4 regions of the Lysinibacillus sp. NPDC096418 genome follow, and region 4 is predicted to be linked to each of the others. Evidence: riboswitches for the same ligand, from Rfam matches in the RefSeq annotation. Region 4 holds a riboswitch; each other region holds the start of a gene.
The links. Region 4 has a riboswitch for S-adenosylmethionine ahead of ACIQZG_RS06225 (cyclase family protein). Riboswitches for the same ligand answer to the same signal wherever they lie in the genome.

Region 1 (4,157 bases), on a different contig from region 4:
AAAATATGGTAAATCCCTTGGCCTACTGTTCCAAAACCTAAGATTGCTGCCTTTATTGTTGCCATTACCGTCATTCCCTCCAACATACGCTTCGAAATTTGATCAATTCCGCCTCGGTGGAATTGCGTCCAGATTTTGAATTGTGCATCGCACAAATTCAAACAATTCAAAATTTAACTTAATGAAAATTGTAACGTAAAAAAATACATTACACAAGAAAAATCTCTCTAGAGAGGACATTTGTTTTCTCTAGATGTGCAATAGAAATCGGTTTCATTCCTTGTACTATACGTACTTTAGCACTTATATAATTTTGAATAAATATCGACGATTCATTTATTCATATAGAGTGCCCAATTATCTTTATTTCTTTCTATATAATTGTCTATTTATTTTTGGAGCAAAAAACTCGCTCTCCTATTTTAGAGAACGAGTAATAAATTCATTATATGAAAGTTTACTAGCTTGCTTTAGTTAATCGTACATAGTGATATTGAGCTAAAGCTGCTTGCACAATTTTTTCTTCAACTTGTGTAAAGTTTGGTACTGCATATGTGCGTTCTACTAATTGAAATGTACCGTATTTTAAATAGTATTCTGTTGCTGGTAATGAAATATGACTTCCACTATGTACCGCGTATGTTTCAAATACTTCCTTCACTGTATATGCTTCTTCTTTTGTATGCACAAATTCTTTAAAGGCTGTGTGTCCAAAAGCTTGTTGCCATCTCGTCTCAACTAACGAAAGTAAGTGCTGAATGGACATGTTATTTACAAATTCATTACTTTCATTTAATTCATAAATCAGATACGATGCAACGTTTTGTGCACTATAAACATTTCCCATTTCAAACACTCCTTCTTCTTCAGTTCTACAAGATCACGAGTAGTTACTGGCTATGCAACTACTCGCCTTTTTTTCTATATATTCAAAAGTGGGGGAGCACTTATGAAAACGTAATTTGTATTGTTATTCGTTTTGGTTGGTAACCTTCTAACGTTCAACTTAATCCCTAGTATACAACAAGGTTTTAAATAAATCAATAATACTTATAAAATTACTTGGTATTAATTTTAAAAAAATCTAGATTACTCATCAAATGGAATGAACTATTGATATAGCAACGTTTTACGCATTGCCGAATGAGGCATTTCGAATGAGAAAATACGTAAACGTTACAACTATCAATCTAGTTTATCTAAAAATCAAAGTACGAATTAAGCCTTTACTTGTTGAGCAGCAACAACTTGTGCAATAGCTTGTTCTAAATCTGCAATAATATCTTCAATTGCTTCTAAACCGATTGATAAGCGAATGAGCTCCTCCGATACACCAGTTTGAATTAGTTCTTCTGCCGAAAGCTGTTGGTGAGTTGTAGATGCTGGGTGAATAATTAAAGACTTCGCATCCCCTACGTTCGCCACGTGGGAGAATAATTTTACGCTGTCAATTAATAGACGACCTGCTTCTCGTCCACCTTTAATGCCAAATGTAAGCACAGAACCGAAGCCATTTTTCAAATATTTCTTCGCTAGATCATGGGTTGGGAAATCTTTCAAGCCATTGTAGTTTACGTATTCCACAGATGGGTGGTTGCGTAAATATTCAGCGACTGCTTGTGCATTTTCATTGTGTTTAGGGATACGCAAATGAAGCGTTTCTAAACCTTGTAATAAGTTGAATGCTGCATCAGCACTTAATGTTGGCCCGAAATCACGAAGTAATTGTACGCGCAATTTTGTGGCAAATGCAGCCGCCGCTGTATCAATTCCGTAACGTAGGCCGTGATATGATGCATCTGGTTCTGTAAACCTTGGGAAGCGACCTTTTGTCCAGTCAAATTTCCCCGCATCTACGACAACGCCACCTAATGTTGTTCCATGACCGCCAATCCATTTCGTTGCTGAGTGGACAACAATATCTGCACCAAATTCGATTGGAGTTGAGCCATAAGGAGAAGCGAATGTGCTATCGATAATTAATGGCAACCCATTTTCATGTGCAATATTCGCTACTGCCTCAACGTCTAATACTTTTAAGCTTGGATTTCCGTAACCTTCAGCGAATATCGCTTTTGTTTTTTCATTAATAGCTGAACGGAAGTTTTCTGGATTTGTTTCGTCTACGAATATTGTTTTAATACCGTAGTTTGGTAATGTGTTGGCTAGTAAATTATATGTGCCTCCGTATAAAGAGCTTGCTGCTACGATTTCATCACCAGTGCCTGCAAGGTTTAAGATTGAAAACGCGATAGCTGCTGCACCAGATGAAAGTGCTACTGCCGCTGTACCGCCTTCTAATAAAGCGACGCGCTTCTCGAAAACGTCTACAGTTGGGTTAGTGATACGTGTATATATATTGCCTGCTTCTTCTAAAGCGAAAAGACGTTGCGCATGAGCAGTGTCTTTAAATACGAATGCTGTTGAACGGTAAACCGGTACTGTACGAGAGCCAGTCACTGGGTCCGGCTCTTGGCCACCGTGTAGTAGTAGTGTTTCTGGTCTAAGATTTGTCATTGAATAATTCCTCCTAAATGGTTGTTTTTTTACGATGGTACCGGAGATGAGGAGGATTTTTGTGTAGAAAACAAAAACCCCCTTCAGTTAAGAAGAGGGTTGCGGTTGCAAGTTTTCCTCCCCTTATCTGCCAGATCCAATTAAAGAATCTGTAGGAATTAGCACCTTAGCAAGTTCGTCACTTGCTGGTTGCTGAAGCATCATCGGGCCTATCCCTCCGCCTCTCTTGATAAGAGTATGTGATTCAATTTCCATCGTTGTTACACAGTATAAACTTAGTATTTTTTTCTGTCAACACTAAAATTTTATATTTTCTGAACCTTCTGTCCTCTAAATCTCGTACTATAAATACATATACTACTAATAACTAAATATTTTTGAAAGGAGCTTTTTATGATTCAAGCTGTAATAATATGTATCCTTGTTGGTTACCTAATCGGCTGTATCCATGGCTCTAAAATAGCGCATCTTTTATCGGGCGTAGACTTAAAAAAAGCTGGGCATGGCAATGCTGGTGCCTCGAACGCTACGCTTACTCTTGGTTGGAAGTACGGCATTTTAGTAGCACTTATTGATATTGGTAAAGGGGTTGCAGCAATAATTGGAATACATCTATATTTCGCAGATTCATCATTATTTACAGGTGAACAAATTTGGCTACTAACCTATACGATTGCAGCTGGGGTTATTTTAGGACACAATTTCCCATACCATATGAGTTTTAACGGCGGTAAGGGAACTGCTTCAATTATCGGTATTTTACTAGCTGTCGATTGGAAAATTGGACTCTTCGCGCTTATTTTATTCGTCATATTATCCTTCGCTACAAACTATTTAATCGTAGGTGTACTTGAGTTTTATCTGGTCTTTTGTACAGCGACGTATCTATGGATTCCTGGTATTGGTCCTACCTTTATCGCAATTGGACTATTCATCATCGCGATTGTTCTGCACATTGAAAATATTAAGCGGCTCGTTCAAGGAACCGAACCAAAGGTAACGACTGCCTTTAAGAAAAATAAATAATATTCAAATAGATCTTTTGTCATTTCTGTGACCTTGAATTTTCTCGTAAAGACCCATGTTTTCTATGAATAGAGCATATCTTATATCCTTTCAAAATTAATAAAAAATTCACAAATTACTTTCTTAATAAAACATTTAACTAACCGAAGTTATAGGTAGTTATAACTATAATTGTGAATAGAAAGGATGAATCATTATGTCTAATCCCGATCAGGCAGTACCTAAAAGAAATTTAAAACCCTTATGGATTGGCTTAGCATTCACAGCACTTATTATTATTACTTTTTTACCAAACGATGGGGACTTACCTGTAGTTGGTCAACGAGCTTTAGCTATTTTAGCCTTCGCTATCATACTTTGGGTAACTGAAGCTGTATCCTATCCCGTCAGTTCTGCGATGATTATTGCAATTTCTGCCGTATCACTCGGTCTTGCGCCTTCCATGGAAGATCCTTCAGTTGAACTTGGCACAAAAGCAGCGTTAAAAATGGCACTCGGCGGTTTTAGTAACTCTGCTGTAGCACTAGTTGCAGCAGCTCTCTTTTTAGCAGCTGCTATGCAAGTCACAAATCTACATAAACGTTTGGCCTTATGGGTTTTATCGATGGTCGGTA
Region 2 (4,157 bases), on a different contig from region 4:
TCTATCATCATAAACAGGAATTCTCCCTCGTACTTCATCAACAATCGAAAAATCCACGTCAATCACAGCAACTTCTTCATCTTCAGCACCAATCCAAAGTACTTCACCCCAAGGCTGAATGACCATTGATTGGCCATTGAAGTTCTCTACTTTGTTGGCAATACGATTGACTGCTATGACGAAACATTGGTTTTCGATGGCACGTGCTTGTAATAATGTCTTCCAATGATCAATACGTGGTGTTGGCCATTGCGCTGGTACAAACAATACTTTTGCGCCGTCAAGTGCATGGGCGCGTAGCCATTCCGGGAAACGAATGTCGTAGCAAATCACACCTGCCGCTTCGATATCGCCCAGTTGGAAGCGATTCATGCTATCTCCCGCTTCTAAAAATAAATGCTCGTCCATTAATCGGAATAAATGAGCCTTGCTATATTCACCTACTTGCTCACCATCTTTATCGAACGTGTACATCGTATTGTAAAATTTGTCATCCTTCTTCGTCGAAACAGACCCTCCAACAATATGGACACCTAGTTCCATCGATAAGCCTTGTAAAAATGCTTTTGTACGTTCACCATCAACGTCTGCTAGCTCTGGTAATTTTTCTAGTGCATAACCTGTGTTCCACATTTCTGGTAAAACAATAACTTCTGCTCCTTGGCTTGCAGCTTCACGAATTTTCTCTTCAGCTCGGACAAAATTTTCCTCGACCTTACCAAAACCTACATTTAATTGGATACACCCTATTTTCACGATTTCATCCTCCTCTAGACATTTAGAAAAAAAAGTAATAGTATTTGCAACATATATCTATTAGTAATTATTATATTCTGAAAAAGGTGAATGTACATGGAATTCTCTAAAAAACTACAACAACTACCAACACAATTCTTTGCTGCACTTGTACAAAAAGTTAATGCAGCACTGGCAGAAGGTCGCGATGTCATTAATCTCGGACAAGGAAACCCTGACCAACCAACACCGCCTCATATTATTAAAGCATTACAAGAAGCTGCTGAAAATCCACAAAACCACAAGTACTCCCCATTTAGAGGTGTACAAGAATTACGTCAAGCAGCAGCAGACTTTTACAAACGTGAATACAATGTCGATATTGATCCAAATACTGAAGTGGCCGTGCTCGGCGGCACAAAAATCGGGCTTGTCGAACTACCAATGGCTATTTTAAATCCTAGTGATTATATGCTACTTCCCGATCCAGGCTACCCGGATTATTTATCTGGCGTTGTATTAGGTGACGTCAATTACCACATAATGCCGCTTCAAGCTGAAAACGACTTCTTGCCGGATTACAGCAAAATATCAGATGAAGCAAAAGAGCGTGCAAAGCTTATGTATATGAATTATCCAAATAACCCGACTGGCGGCACAGCAAATCTTGCATTCTTTGAGGAAACTGTAAAATTCGCTAAAGAAAATAATATCGTCGTATCGCATGATTTTGCATACGGTGCAATCGGCTTCGATGGCGTCAAACCTGTTAGCTTCTTACAAGCTGAAGGTGCCAAAGAAGTTGGTATCGAAATGTATACCCTATCAAAAACCTTCAATATGGCGGGTTGGCGTATCGGCTTTGCAGTTGGGAATGCAAAAATTATCGAAGCCATTAACATCATTCAAGATCATCTATTTTGTAGCCAGTTCCCTGCCGTACAGCAAGCAGCAGCAGTCGCACTCACTGCGTCTCAAGACTGCACTGACGAACTAAGAGCAATATATGAACGCCGTCGTAATGTACTTGTAGAAGAAGCTCATCGCATAGGTTGGCAAGTGACTGCATCAAAGGGCTCGTTCTTTGCATGGCTACCTGTCCCAAAGGGTTTTAGAAGTGAAGAATTTGCAAATTTTCTATTAGATAAAGCAGATATAGCAGTCGCCGCGGGAAACGGCTTTGGTGAATATGGTGAGGGCTACGTGCGCGTTGGTCTTCTCGTAAGTGAAGGTCGACTACGTGAAGCAATGATAAGGATCGAGAAATTAGGCTTATTCTCTGCGTAAACGCAGAATTTTTATCATTTTCTGAAAAGTTATTGCTTTCTAAACTTTTTTACTATATTGTTATTCCAATAGATTTTAAATTTAATAAACATCTCTTATCAAGAGTAGCTGAGGGACTGGCCCTATGAAGCTCGGCAACCATCTGATTATCAGAAAGGTGCTAAATCCAGCAAAACAGTATTTGTTTTGAAAGATAAGAGAGGTATTGTTCTATTGCCTCTCCTGACGAAACATCTTGAGAGGTTTTTTAAATTTCTAAATACCAACTATACATATATCTATTGGAGGAATAACACATGAAGAAACGAAAATTTGGTTTATTTTTATCAGCAGCTATTTTAACAGGAGTTCTCGCTGCTTGCGGTAGCAATGACGGAAAAACCAGTGAAACATTAAGTGAAGAAAAATTAATCGTAGGTGTAACACCTGGTCCACACGAACAAATCATGGAAGTTGTTGGGGAAATAACTGCTGAAAAAGGCTTAGATCTCGAATTAAAAGTATTCTCGGATTATGTACTTCCAAATACATCACTTAGTGAAGGCTCAATTGATGTAAACAGCTTCCAACACGGTCCTTATTTGAAACAATTTAACGAGGATAAAGGAACAGATCTTGTATCTGTTGGCGTTACGTATATTAGTCCAATGGGCTTTTACTCTGATAAGTACGACAGTTTCGATGATATCCCTAAAGGTGCTACTGTTGGAATTCCAAATGACCCGACAAACGGCACTCGTGCACTTTATATTTTGGAAGAGGCAGGCTTCATCAAAATCAATAAAGAGAAACGTGCAAAAGCAACAATTCACGATTTAGATGAAAACCCTAAAAACCTTAAATTCATCGAATTAGAAGCTGCTCAAATTCCTAAGCAATTAACAGAAGTAGATGTAGCAGCAATTAATACTAACTATGCACTTGAAGCAGGCATTAAGCCAACTGAAGATGCACTATTAATCGAAGCTGCTGATTCACCTTATGCAAACCAATTAGTTGTGCGTGCTGCTAATAAAGATGATGCAGCAGCAAAATTACTTATTGAATCTTACCAATCAGACAAAGTGAAAAAATTTATCGAAGAAGAATTTGAAGGCTCTATCTTACCAACTTGGTAATAACGTATTTCAAAAAAGTTACCGTTTCAAGCGGTAGCTTTTTATCTTTCAAAAAGGACGTGACTACATGATTCAATTACAAAATATAACGAAACAATTCAAAGCGAAGAGTGGCACAGTTCGAGCTGTTGACGATATTAATCTGCACGTTAAAAAAGGAGAAATCCATGGCGTTATTGGCTATAGTGGTGCTGGAAAAAGTACACTAATTCGTTGCGTGAATTTATTGGAGCGCCCTACTTCTGGAAGTGTCAAAATAGATAATGTTGATTTAACAACTTTATCTGAAAGCGAGCTACGTAAAACGCGCCAAAAAATCGGCATGATTTTTCAGGGTTTCAATTTACTGAAAACTGCAACGGTTTATGAAAATGTGGCGATTCCCTTACGCTTGCTTGGCTATAGCAAAAAGGAAGTTGAAACGCGCGTTGAAAAATACTTAGCTATTGTTGGCCTCAAAGAACGTCAACAAAGCTATCCTAGTCAGTTATCAGGCGGCCAAAAACAACGTGTGGCCATTGCACGAGCCCTATCACAAGAACCTGAAATTTTATTAAGTGATGAAGCTACAAGTGCTCTCGATCCTGAAACGACTGATTCTATTTTAGATTTACTACTAAAAATTAACGCTGAATTAGGCATTACCATCTTATTGATTACGCATGAAATGAACGTCATCCAAAAAATCTGCGACCATGTTACAGTTCTTGAAAACGGAAAAGTCGTTGAACAAGGTTCGGCCATTGATTTGTTTACAAAGCCTCACCATAAAACGACCCAAAAGTTTCTCAATACCATTTCACAGCGTACATTAAAATCATCATTAATTGAGCAGTTAAATTTATCAGGTGCCGTTACACGTCTTACTTTTGTCGGCGAAAGTACAGGAAATCCACTTATTACAGAAGCGGCTCTTCAATTTAATGTAAAGCCTAATATTCTAACAGCAAACATTATCGAACTTAAAAATGGTGTTGTCGGTAATATCGTGACTCATATTCACGGTGAACAGTCCGA
Region 3 (4,157 bases), on a different contig from region 4:
ATTGCATAGTTACCATTAATTAGAACAGCATCGCCTTCATTGTTTTCGTACATTGACACTAACATTTCAGGTGCAGTGTTGGCATCAAATACAAAGTTTTTAGGATTTTCTACAACGTCTTTTAATTCAGCCTCATTTTTATTTACGCCATCAGCCAATTTGATTAGGCCTTTTGCTTCAAGTAATGTTAGCATACGACCATGGTCAGTTACTGAGTTTGAAAGTAAAATTGTCGCACCTTTTGGTAGTTCTTCAAGTGATTTGTATTTTTTAGAGTAAATACCGATTGGCTCAACGTGAATTGCTCCAGCATTGACGAAATCATAACCTTTCGCCTCAATTTCACCCTCTAAATAAGGTAAATGTTGGAAGTAGTTTGCATCTAGGTCCTTAGATTCTAAATCCTGATTTGGAAGTACATAGTCTTGGTATGTTGATATTTTAAGATCGATCCCTTGCTCAGCTAAAATTGGTTGTGCTTTTTTTAAGATGATTGAGTGAGGTGTATTGGAAGCACCTACTTTTAATGTTACTTTTTCTGTATCTGCATTACCTGAACCAGCGTCTTCCTTTTTATCAGTGCCACAAGCTGCTAATGCTAGTACAAGTACTGATATTAATAAACCTGCTAAAAACTTTTTCATTTGATTACACTCCCTTTTCTATTATCTAAAATATGTTAGCGGCAATATACCGGAATAACCTACTTGATTAGCGTTTATCTGTTTTTGATGTAATCATATCGCCAATCCATTGAATGATGAATACGACTACTAAGATTAAAATTGTTGCCATCAACGTTACATCATCACGACCTCGTTGGAAACCATCTAAGAAGGCTAAGTTCCCTAAGCCACCAGCACCGATAATACCAGCCATCGCTGTGTAACCAACCAAAGCTACTGCTGTTACGGTAATTCCTGATATAAGAGCCGGTAAGGATTCTGGAATTAAAACTTTCCAAATAATAGTGGACGTTTTTGCGCCCATTGAACGTGCTGCTTCAATAACACCCCTATCGATTTCACGTAAAGCAATTAACACCATACGTGCATAAAACGGTGCTGCGCCAATGATAAGTGCTGGTAAAGCTGCATTTGCTCCACGGATTGTACCTAGTAAAAATTTTGTAAATGGAATTAATAAAATGATTAACACGATAAACGGAATCGAACGGAAGATGTTGACAATTGAACCTGTTAAGAAATTGACAACCCTATTCGCCCATAACTGATGCGGACTCGTTAGGAATAATACAATCCCAATGGCTAGTCCAAGAATAAATGTGATTACCGTTGAAATGGCTGTCATATAAAGTGTTTCGTATGCAGCTGCCCACATACTTTCCCAATCGACGTTCGGAAAAAGACTAGTTAACATGTTCAATCACCTCCGTTTGAACTTCAACTGTATTTAAATACTTTAATGCCTCTGACACATTTTCTGCCGAGCCGTCAACTTGTACAATAAGCGTACCGTATGGACCATTTTTTGTTTGTGAAATATTCCCGTGTACAATACTTACTTCTACATCAAATTTTTTCACTAATTGTGAAATAACAGGCTCCTCAGTTTTTTCACCGACAAAAGTAAGCTTCACAAGTTGTCCTGTTGGATAATGTGCTTTTAATTGAGCGATTGTCTCTTGTGTTTCTTTCGTATCTGTAATTTGCGATACAAATTTTTTCGTAATATCAGCTTGAGGTGCTTGGAATACTTGTAGCACTTCACCACGTTCAACAACTTTCCCAGCTTCCATTACCGCCACACGATGACAAATTTTGCGAATAACATGCATTTCATGCGTAATCAGCACAATCGTTAGGCCTAATCGTTCATTAATGTCGACTAGTAAATCTAATATAGCGTCTGTCGTTTCTGGATCGAGTGCAGACGTTGCTTCGTCACAAAGCAGTACTTCCGGGTTGTTTGCAAGTGCTCTAGCAATACCCACACGTTGCTTTTGACCACCAGATAGCTGAGAAGGATACGCCTTATCACGTCCCTCTAATCCAACTAATGCAATAAGCTCTTTCACACGTGTATCGCGCTGTGCTTTTGGTACTCCTGCAATCTCTAGTGGGAAAGAAATATTTTCTGCCACTGTTCTTGACCAAAGTAAGTTAAAATGTTGGAAAATCATACTTACTTTTTGTCTAGCATCACGAAGCTTTTGCCCTTTAATTGCTGAAAATTCTTGGTTATTTACCGTCACCGTACCAGATGTCGGCTTTTCTAAACCGTTTAATAAACGAATCATCGTACTTTTACCAGCACCACTGTAGCCGATAATGCCAAAAATTTCACCTTTGTTAATAGAAAGGTTTACATCTTTGACTGCTGTTAATTCGCCATTTGCGGTTTTGTACTTCTTCGTTATATTTTGAAGCTGTATCATAGCGAAAACTCCTTTTCTTCATAATCAATTACGCCTTGACGAAATTGCCGCTGACTCTCTGCTTTCGCGCAGAAAAACAATGCATCCAGATTTTGAATTGTCCTCGCATAATTCAAAATCTGTGACTTACGCCGGAGGCTCTATGTTTGTTCATTCATCAACTATCGAAGTGGTCGTTTCCTGTAACTTTTCACTACGATGTCGAGATAGGAACACATTTGCTGAATGCATATAAAAAGCCCCCTCCACTCACAAACAAGTAGAAGGGGCCACGTACCATATACGTTGAACCGTTCTCTCATCTGTCAAAGAAAATAGAAATTTCTTTGGGTGATTTGGCACCTTTTCACAATCGTGATGGTTGCCGGGCTTCACAGGGCACTTCCCTCCGCCACTCTTCATAAGAGTTCGATATAAGATTTTTTTAATATAGTTGTTACTTTACCACGCGATCAAAGTTCAGTCAATTGATTTCTTCAACAATTCGTACAAAAATGGTACGGATTGAAACGCATAAACCTTTTCTGTCACTTTTCCATTTTCACTAACAAGTAAACAAGGTACACTTTCAATATGATAATCATATGCTAGTTGCTCCATAAAGTTAAGATTCGCCTTACCTAAAGGTAAATCCGGTAGAAGCTGCTCAACAACGTCCACCATTTTTGAAGCCACTGCACACGTTCCACACATCGGTGTGTATAAATAAAACGCAGTTTTTGCACCCGACTGTACAGATGCTTCCCATTGTTCTCTTGACCACTCTTCCATTTTTTCACGCAACCTTACAAAATATATTCTTTATGAATAGAGAAATGCGCACGTAATAAAATCGCCGCTAGCACCCTTCTAGGCGTGGTCTCCACTTCTTTATATGTCGGCATTGTCCGTAAATGTTCCGCCTCTGGATAATGTCTGTCCATCAATGCACGTAATTTTTCTCCAGATGCATCCGCATCAAAAAACGTGAACAGCTCGTATTGCTCATATGGATCCAGTAATTCCTCTAATTGATGAACACCAATTGTACCATTTGTACAAAGAATTGTGACTTCTTCATTTAATATTGGTGCGATACGAAGCTTATCAGATCGCCCCTCAACAATCAAACATTTACCTTCAAACACAGCGGCCACCTCCATTTGCACTACTCACCTAATGTATCCTTATATAAGAAAAAACGCCGGAGCAAATACGCCGACGCTTTTTATTCATACTGTAAATTATTCTTCGATCATTGCAGTATATTGTTCTGCTGTCATTAAGTTATCAAGTTCTGAAGCGTCAGATAGTTCAACAACAATCATCCATGCTTTATCGTATGGTGATTCATTTACGAATTCTGGGCTATCTTCTAAATCAGCATTTACTTCTACCACTTTACCTGAAACTGGTGCGTATAGTTCAGAAACAGTTTTTACTGATTCTACACTACCGAATGGGTCGTCCGTTTTAATTTCGTCGCCAACTTGTGGAAGTTCAACAAAAACGATGTCTCCAAGTTCAGATTGTGCGAAGTGTGAAATACCAATACGTACTTTGCCGTCTTCTAATTTTACCCATTCGTGTTCTTCAGAGTAGCGTAAGTCTTTAGGTGTGCTCATGAAAAATCCCTCCAAAATTATGTAATACAATCACTTTTAGTGTGCCATATTTTTTCAGTAAAAACAAGGTTATAAGCCGTTATTTCCAAGTGTCCCCAAATTCGGATTCTTTAAACCCTAGAGTCACTTTTTTACCATTAGTCACAATTGGGCGT
Region 4 (4,157 bases):
ATTCATATTATCAAATTGCAATACATCTCCAAGTGCATCATCTACACGCATCCAAAACCCGCAAAATCCTTCAACAGCTTTAGATTTGATAAAGCCTGACAACTTCAGTCTTTTGCCCAAGTATTTCTCAGCTTTAAATTGTTGCATCATCGTAGCAAATTCACCTTGAGACTCCACAGTAGAAGACCTTAAGAATCCAGATGCCTTCCCTTTATGAAAGATTTCTCTATCAATTCCCATCTTATAATTAGATGGGTGACTTCCACTTAGTGTCCATCCTTTTAACAATTGTCCATTTCTCATTATAGTTTCCTCCCTTTGCACCGTTAATTTACCCATTATTTTACGATATTGTCCTGGCGGTAGCTGATAATATTTCTTAAATGCACGCGTAAATGATTCTTGTGTTTCAAACTGAAAATAGAAGGCAATATCTATTATTTTTTCATCCGTATAGAGTAGCATATTGGCCGCATTAGCAATCCTTCGATACCGAATATATTCAGATGCAGTTACACCAACCTCTTTTTGAAAAATACGATGATAATGATACTTTGAGAAACCAACAAACTGAGCAATACTATCTAACGTTAAATCTTCATGTAAGTTAGCCTCTATATAATCAATGGATTTTTGGTTGATAAGACTGTAACTCATTTCTCGTCCCCCCTTAAACATAAGATACCAAAGGAAAATAAGGTTTTCTTGATTTATATTGCTTTTTTTCATTACTCGTATCGCACGTACAAAAATGTTGTAATTACACCTAATGACATAACAATTCATAAGATAAGATATCAGCTATTGAATTGGAGGAATTTTATTGTATTACAATCCTTATCCCTACTTTACCTACTCAAATCATTATCCGATGTGGGTAATGGCAAATCATCCTTCTCTTGCTCAATTCCCTAGTCAATTGGCAATGCCGACAAATAACAACTCGTTTCCACCAGTAAACACACGACAGTTAAAGATTTCAGCAAAAAGTATTCAGGCCATTATGCAGCAATCCCAGTTGCTAACAAGTAAAATTGCAGATTCAGAACAGTTTGCCCACGATCTCATGAGCGCTGCACAACTTTCAAATAAAGCAGAAGTTGATAAATTAATTACCTCAACTGGTATTACCATTAAGTTCGACACTAAATTCACACCAGACGGCATTCAAATTCGATTCACTGAACATGCTTGTTGTGGACTGACATTAATCTTAGATTGGTAATCAACTAACAGAGTATCCCTATTGAACTTGTAAACTACTATTTAATATGATAAAGTAGTCGTACTATTTATTTCTGAAAATTCATATACTTATATTCTTATCAAGAGAGACGGAGGGATTGGCCCTATGAAGTCTCAGCAACCAGCTCTAGCATGGTGCTAATTCCAATCGGCGATAATCGCCTTAAAGATGAGAGGATTAACTTCAGTTATTATGCATGAGGACCCTCTTCTACAAATAGGGTTCTCTTTTTTTATCTAAAATACTAGGAAAGTAGGAAACACATTATGACAAACGATCTTTTACAAGCACTTCAATTATTAAAATCAAAGGAGTGGGTCGACTTAACGCACACATTCGGACCAGATTCACCTCATTTTTTTATGTTTGACGACGCTAAATTCGAAACGCTATTCTCACATGAAGATGGTTTTTTTGCACAACAATTCACTTTTCCGGGACAATACGGAACACATATCGATCCACCCATTCACTTCGTGCGAGACACACGCTACTTGGATGAATTAGAACTAAAGGAGCTTGTCCTACCACTTATCGTGATTGATAAATCGAAGGAGGCTGCAACTAATCACGACCTCGCCTTAAGTGTGCAAGATATTCTGGACTTTGAAGAAAAATACGGTGAAATTGAAGCTGGGACATTTGTTGCACTTCGCACGGATTGGAGTAAACGTTGGCCAGATAAAGAAGCTTTCAATAATAAGGATGCTGATGGAAATAATCATATTCCTGGTTGGGGATTTGAAGCGCTGAATTTTCTTTTTGAAAAGCGCAAAGTAAGTGCTATAGGTCATGAAACATTTGACACGGATTCAGCAGCTGATTTTCGTAAAAATGGCAAGTTAGATGGGGAATATTTTGTACTCGAACAAGATACATATCAAATCGAGCTCATGACAAACTTGGATAAGCTACCACCAAAAGGTGCAATTATTTTTAATATCGTTCCGAAACCCGAAAAAGCATCCGGATTCCCAGTTCGCTCATTTGCTATTTTGCCATAATTAATTGTGTTTAGAACAAGCTAGAGAAGGACAGTCAAAACCATTCTAAATGATTTTGACTGCCCTTCTTTTATTTTAATTTCCTCCAACTTCTTTTTAACAATCCTATCTTATAAAAATACGTTACGAACTCCAGAAAACACTTCAGTTCCAATGTTGCAATTTCCCGAAACGTTAGCTGGCATAATTGTCTTCACAAGTAGTTATTTCCTCCCGTACTTTGATATCCGGCACCCTTGAGGAATTAGTCAGAAAACTAAAATTCAATTAACTTTCGAACTCATCCGTATATGCTATCGCAAGACAAATTCAGTAATATCTGCATTTAAAAGAAAAAGAGAAAGTAGCAGGAATTGTAATAGTCATCCTAAAGGAGTATACCAAATTACATATAATTGATAGAATAAGAGGACATTGAATTAAATATATTGAATTATTACATACAGAGTATTACTAGAACAAAAGAAACGATAATTTACCCGATGTAAAGGAGTTGGTTCTTATGGGATTTAACATTTACTATTACGAAAGTAATGTGGATTGCAAATTTTGCAAGAAGCATTTTACAACATATAAAGTGCGTCCAAATCGCTATAAGATCGTTGAAGAACATACCGATTTCATGCCAGTCTATGAAGGCTTGAATCCATTGTTATATGAAGTAGCTGTCTGTCCCCACTGTGGCTACGCCTATCACAAGTCCATGACGAGAACTTACGGACCCTTCATGCTACTGATTAATGAATTGTACATTAAAGAGCTACGAAAACCGGTGAATATTTGCCAAGAACGCACGATAGATGATGCGATTGTCAGCTATAAACTAGCATACCTTGTATCAAAGTCTTCGATGGAAGAACCTCTTCTAATGGCAAACCTAGCTTTGAAAATTGCGTGGCTCTATCGCTTAAAAAATGAACATGAAGCTGAAATGCGCTATTTACAATCTGCAAGGGAATTTTACAGTAAGTCTTTTGCTACCAACCAAGAAGGCGAGGAACGAATTCAATTTTTGAATGCAGAGTTGAGTCTACGCCTTGGAGATATAAAAGAAGCAAAAAAAGGATTCTCCCGCTTAATCTCGGATCGAAGCGTTTCGAATAAATACAGAAAATTGGCCCGTAACCGTTGGGAAAATTATAAATATGACGAGAACCCTATCAATATCACTGAAACGATCAATTAAAAAGCGAGGAGCGAAGTATAATGCAGCTGTTTGGCAAAAAATTAGATGCGAGAGAAGAGGATATTTTTTCGGAATTACTTCATTTTTTACTAAGAAAAAATAATCGTACCTTATCAAATGATGAAGTCGTTGAATTAACAGGCGTTTCTTCCGACTTGCTTTATAAATGGGTGAAAGCAGGGAAATTAAAAAATACCATTTTCCCCAATATCGGTGCCCCATGCGAACGATGCGGCAAAATAACGCAAGCTAGAACCTGTGTTAGTTGTTCATCCTCCATCGTTAATACATTAAAACAAGAAGAAAAAGATCAAGCCTGGTTTAAACAAATTCAACGAAGAGATCGACAACCAAGCACTTATCATTATAAATAAAACAAGAGAAAACACCTCCAACGATGCGTACAGATTTCTCTGTACCCACTTCACTTCGGAGGTGTTTTTCTTTACAAAGCAATCAAGGCTCTGTGTATTCTTGTTACGCCTATCAGCAAGCATACAACAAAGGAGAATTGTCATGTAGCTCGTAAAGGCACGCCCATTGACAATCCCCCAAATCGAACGTTTCACTCCTCGCAAAAATCTGAAATGTTCTACCTGAGCCTCATAGTTTAAACTTATCGACTTTATTTTTAAGAACTTCTGATATCTCTTCAACTTTATGGACATTTTCGACAATGCGGCTAATTACAGTTGACTGATCTTTGGAAGCTGAGGAAACT

Region 1: linked by a shared signal. The riboswitch ahead of ACIQZG_RS13610 (O-acetylhomoserine aminocarboxypropyltransferase/cysteine synthase family protein) and the one ahead of ACIQZG_RS06225 (cyclase family protein) in region 4 are both predicted to bind S-adenosylmethionine.
Region 2: linked by a shared signal. The riboswitch ahead of ACIQZG_RS21425 (MetQ/NlpA family ABC transporter substrate-binding protein) and the one ahead of ACIQZG_RS06225 (cyclase family protein) in region 4 are both predicted to bind S-adenosylmethionine.
Region 3: linked by a shared signal. The riboswitch ahead of ACIQZG_RS06905 (methionine ABC transporter ATP-binding protein) and the one ahead of ACIQZG_RS06225 (cyclase family protein) in region 4 are both predicted to bind S-adenosylmethionine.

The regions. Positions count from the first base shown of each region.
Region 1 covers NZ_JBIWEY010000017.1:1,184-5,340, reverse strand. Annotated here, with positions in the region: gene ACIQZG_RS13620 (homoserine dehydrogenase) at 1-65, opposite strand, end outside; gene ACIQZG_RS13615 (hypothetical protein) at 461-847, opposite strand; gene ACIQZG_RS13610 (O-acetylhomoserine aminocarboxypropyltransferase/cysteine synthase family protein) at 1,219-2,517, opposite strand; SAM riboswitch class I at 2,638-2,753, opposite strand; gene ACIQZG_RS13605 (glycerol-3-phosphate acyltransferase) at 2,911-3,543, shown strand; gene ACIQZG_RS13600 (DASS family sodium-coupled anion symporter) at 3,740-4,157, shown strand, end outside.
Region 2 covers NZ_JBIWEY010000042.1:5,146-9,302, reverse strand. Annotated here, with positions in the region: gene ACIQZG_RS21435 (carbon-nitrogen family hydrolase) at 1-756, opposite strand, end outside; gene ACIQZG_RS21430 (pyridoxal phosphate-dependent aminotransferase) at 853-2,022, shown strand; SAM riboswitch class I at 2,115-2,222, shown strand; gene ACIQZG_RS21425 (MetQ/NlpA family ABC transporter substrate-binding protein) at 2,319-3,140, shown strand; gene ACIQZG_RS21420 (methionine ABC transporter ATP-binding protein) at 3,208-4,157, shown strand, end outside.
Region 3 covers NZ_JBIWEY010000005.1:91,218-95,374, forward strand. Annotated here, with positions in the region: gene ACIQZG_RS06895 (MetQ/NlpA family ABC transporter substrate-binding protein) at 1-644, opposite strand, end outside; gene ACIQZG_RS06900 (methionine ABC transporter permease) at 712-1,380, opposite strand; gene ACIQZG_RS06905 (methionine ABC transporter ATP-binding protein) at 1,370-2,398, opposite strand; SAM riboswitch class I at 2,694-2,805, opposite strand; gene ACIQZG_RS06910 (thioredoxin family protein) at 2,858-3,169, opposite strand; gene ACIQZG_RS06915 (toprim domain-containing protein) at 3,184-3,525, opposite strand; gene gcvH (glycine cleavage system protein GcvH) at 3,622-4,002, opposite strand; gene ACIQZG_RS06925 (arsenate reductase family protein) at 4,082-4,157, opposite strand, start outside.
Region 4 covers NZ_JBIWEY010000004.1:127,836-131,992, forward strand. Annotated here, with positions in the region: gene ACIQZG_RS06215 (helix-turn-helix transcriptional regulator) at 1-657, opposite strand, end outside; gene ACIQZG_RS06220 (YuzC family spore coat inner layer protein) at 881-1,225, shown strand; SAM riboswitch class I at 1,320-1,421, shown strand; gene ACIQZG_RS06225 (cyclase family protein) at 1,513-2,250, shown strand; gene ACIQZG_RS06230 (DUF2225 domain-containing protein) at 2,753-3,436, shown strand; gene ACIQZG_RS06235 (hypothetical protein) at 3,457-3,810, shown strand; gene ACIQZG_RS06240 (methyl-accepting chemotaxis protein) at 4,040-4,157, opposite strand, start outside.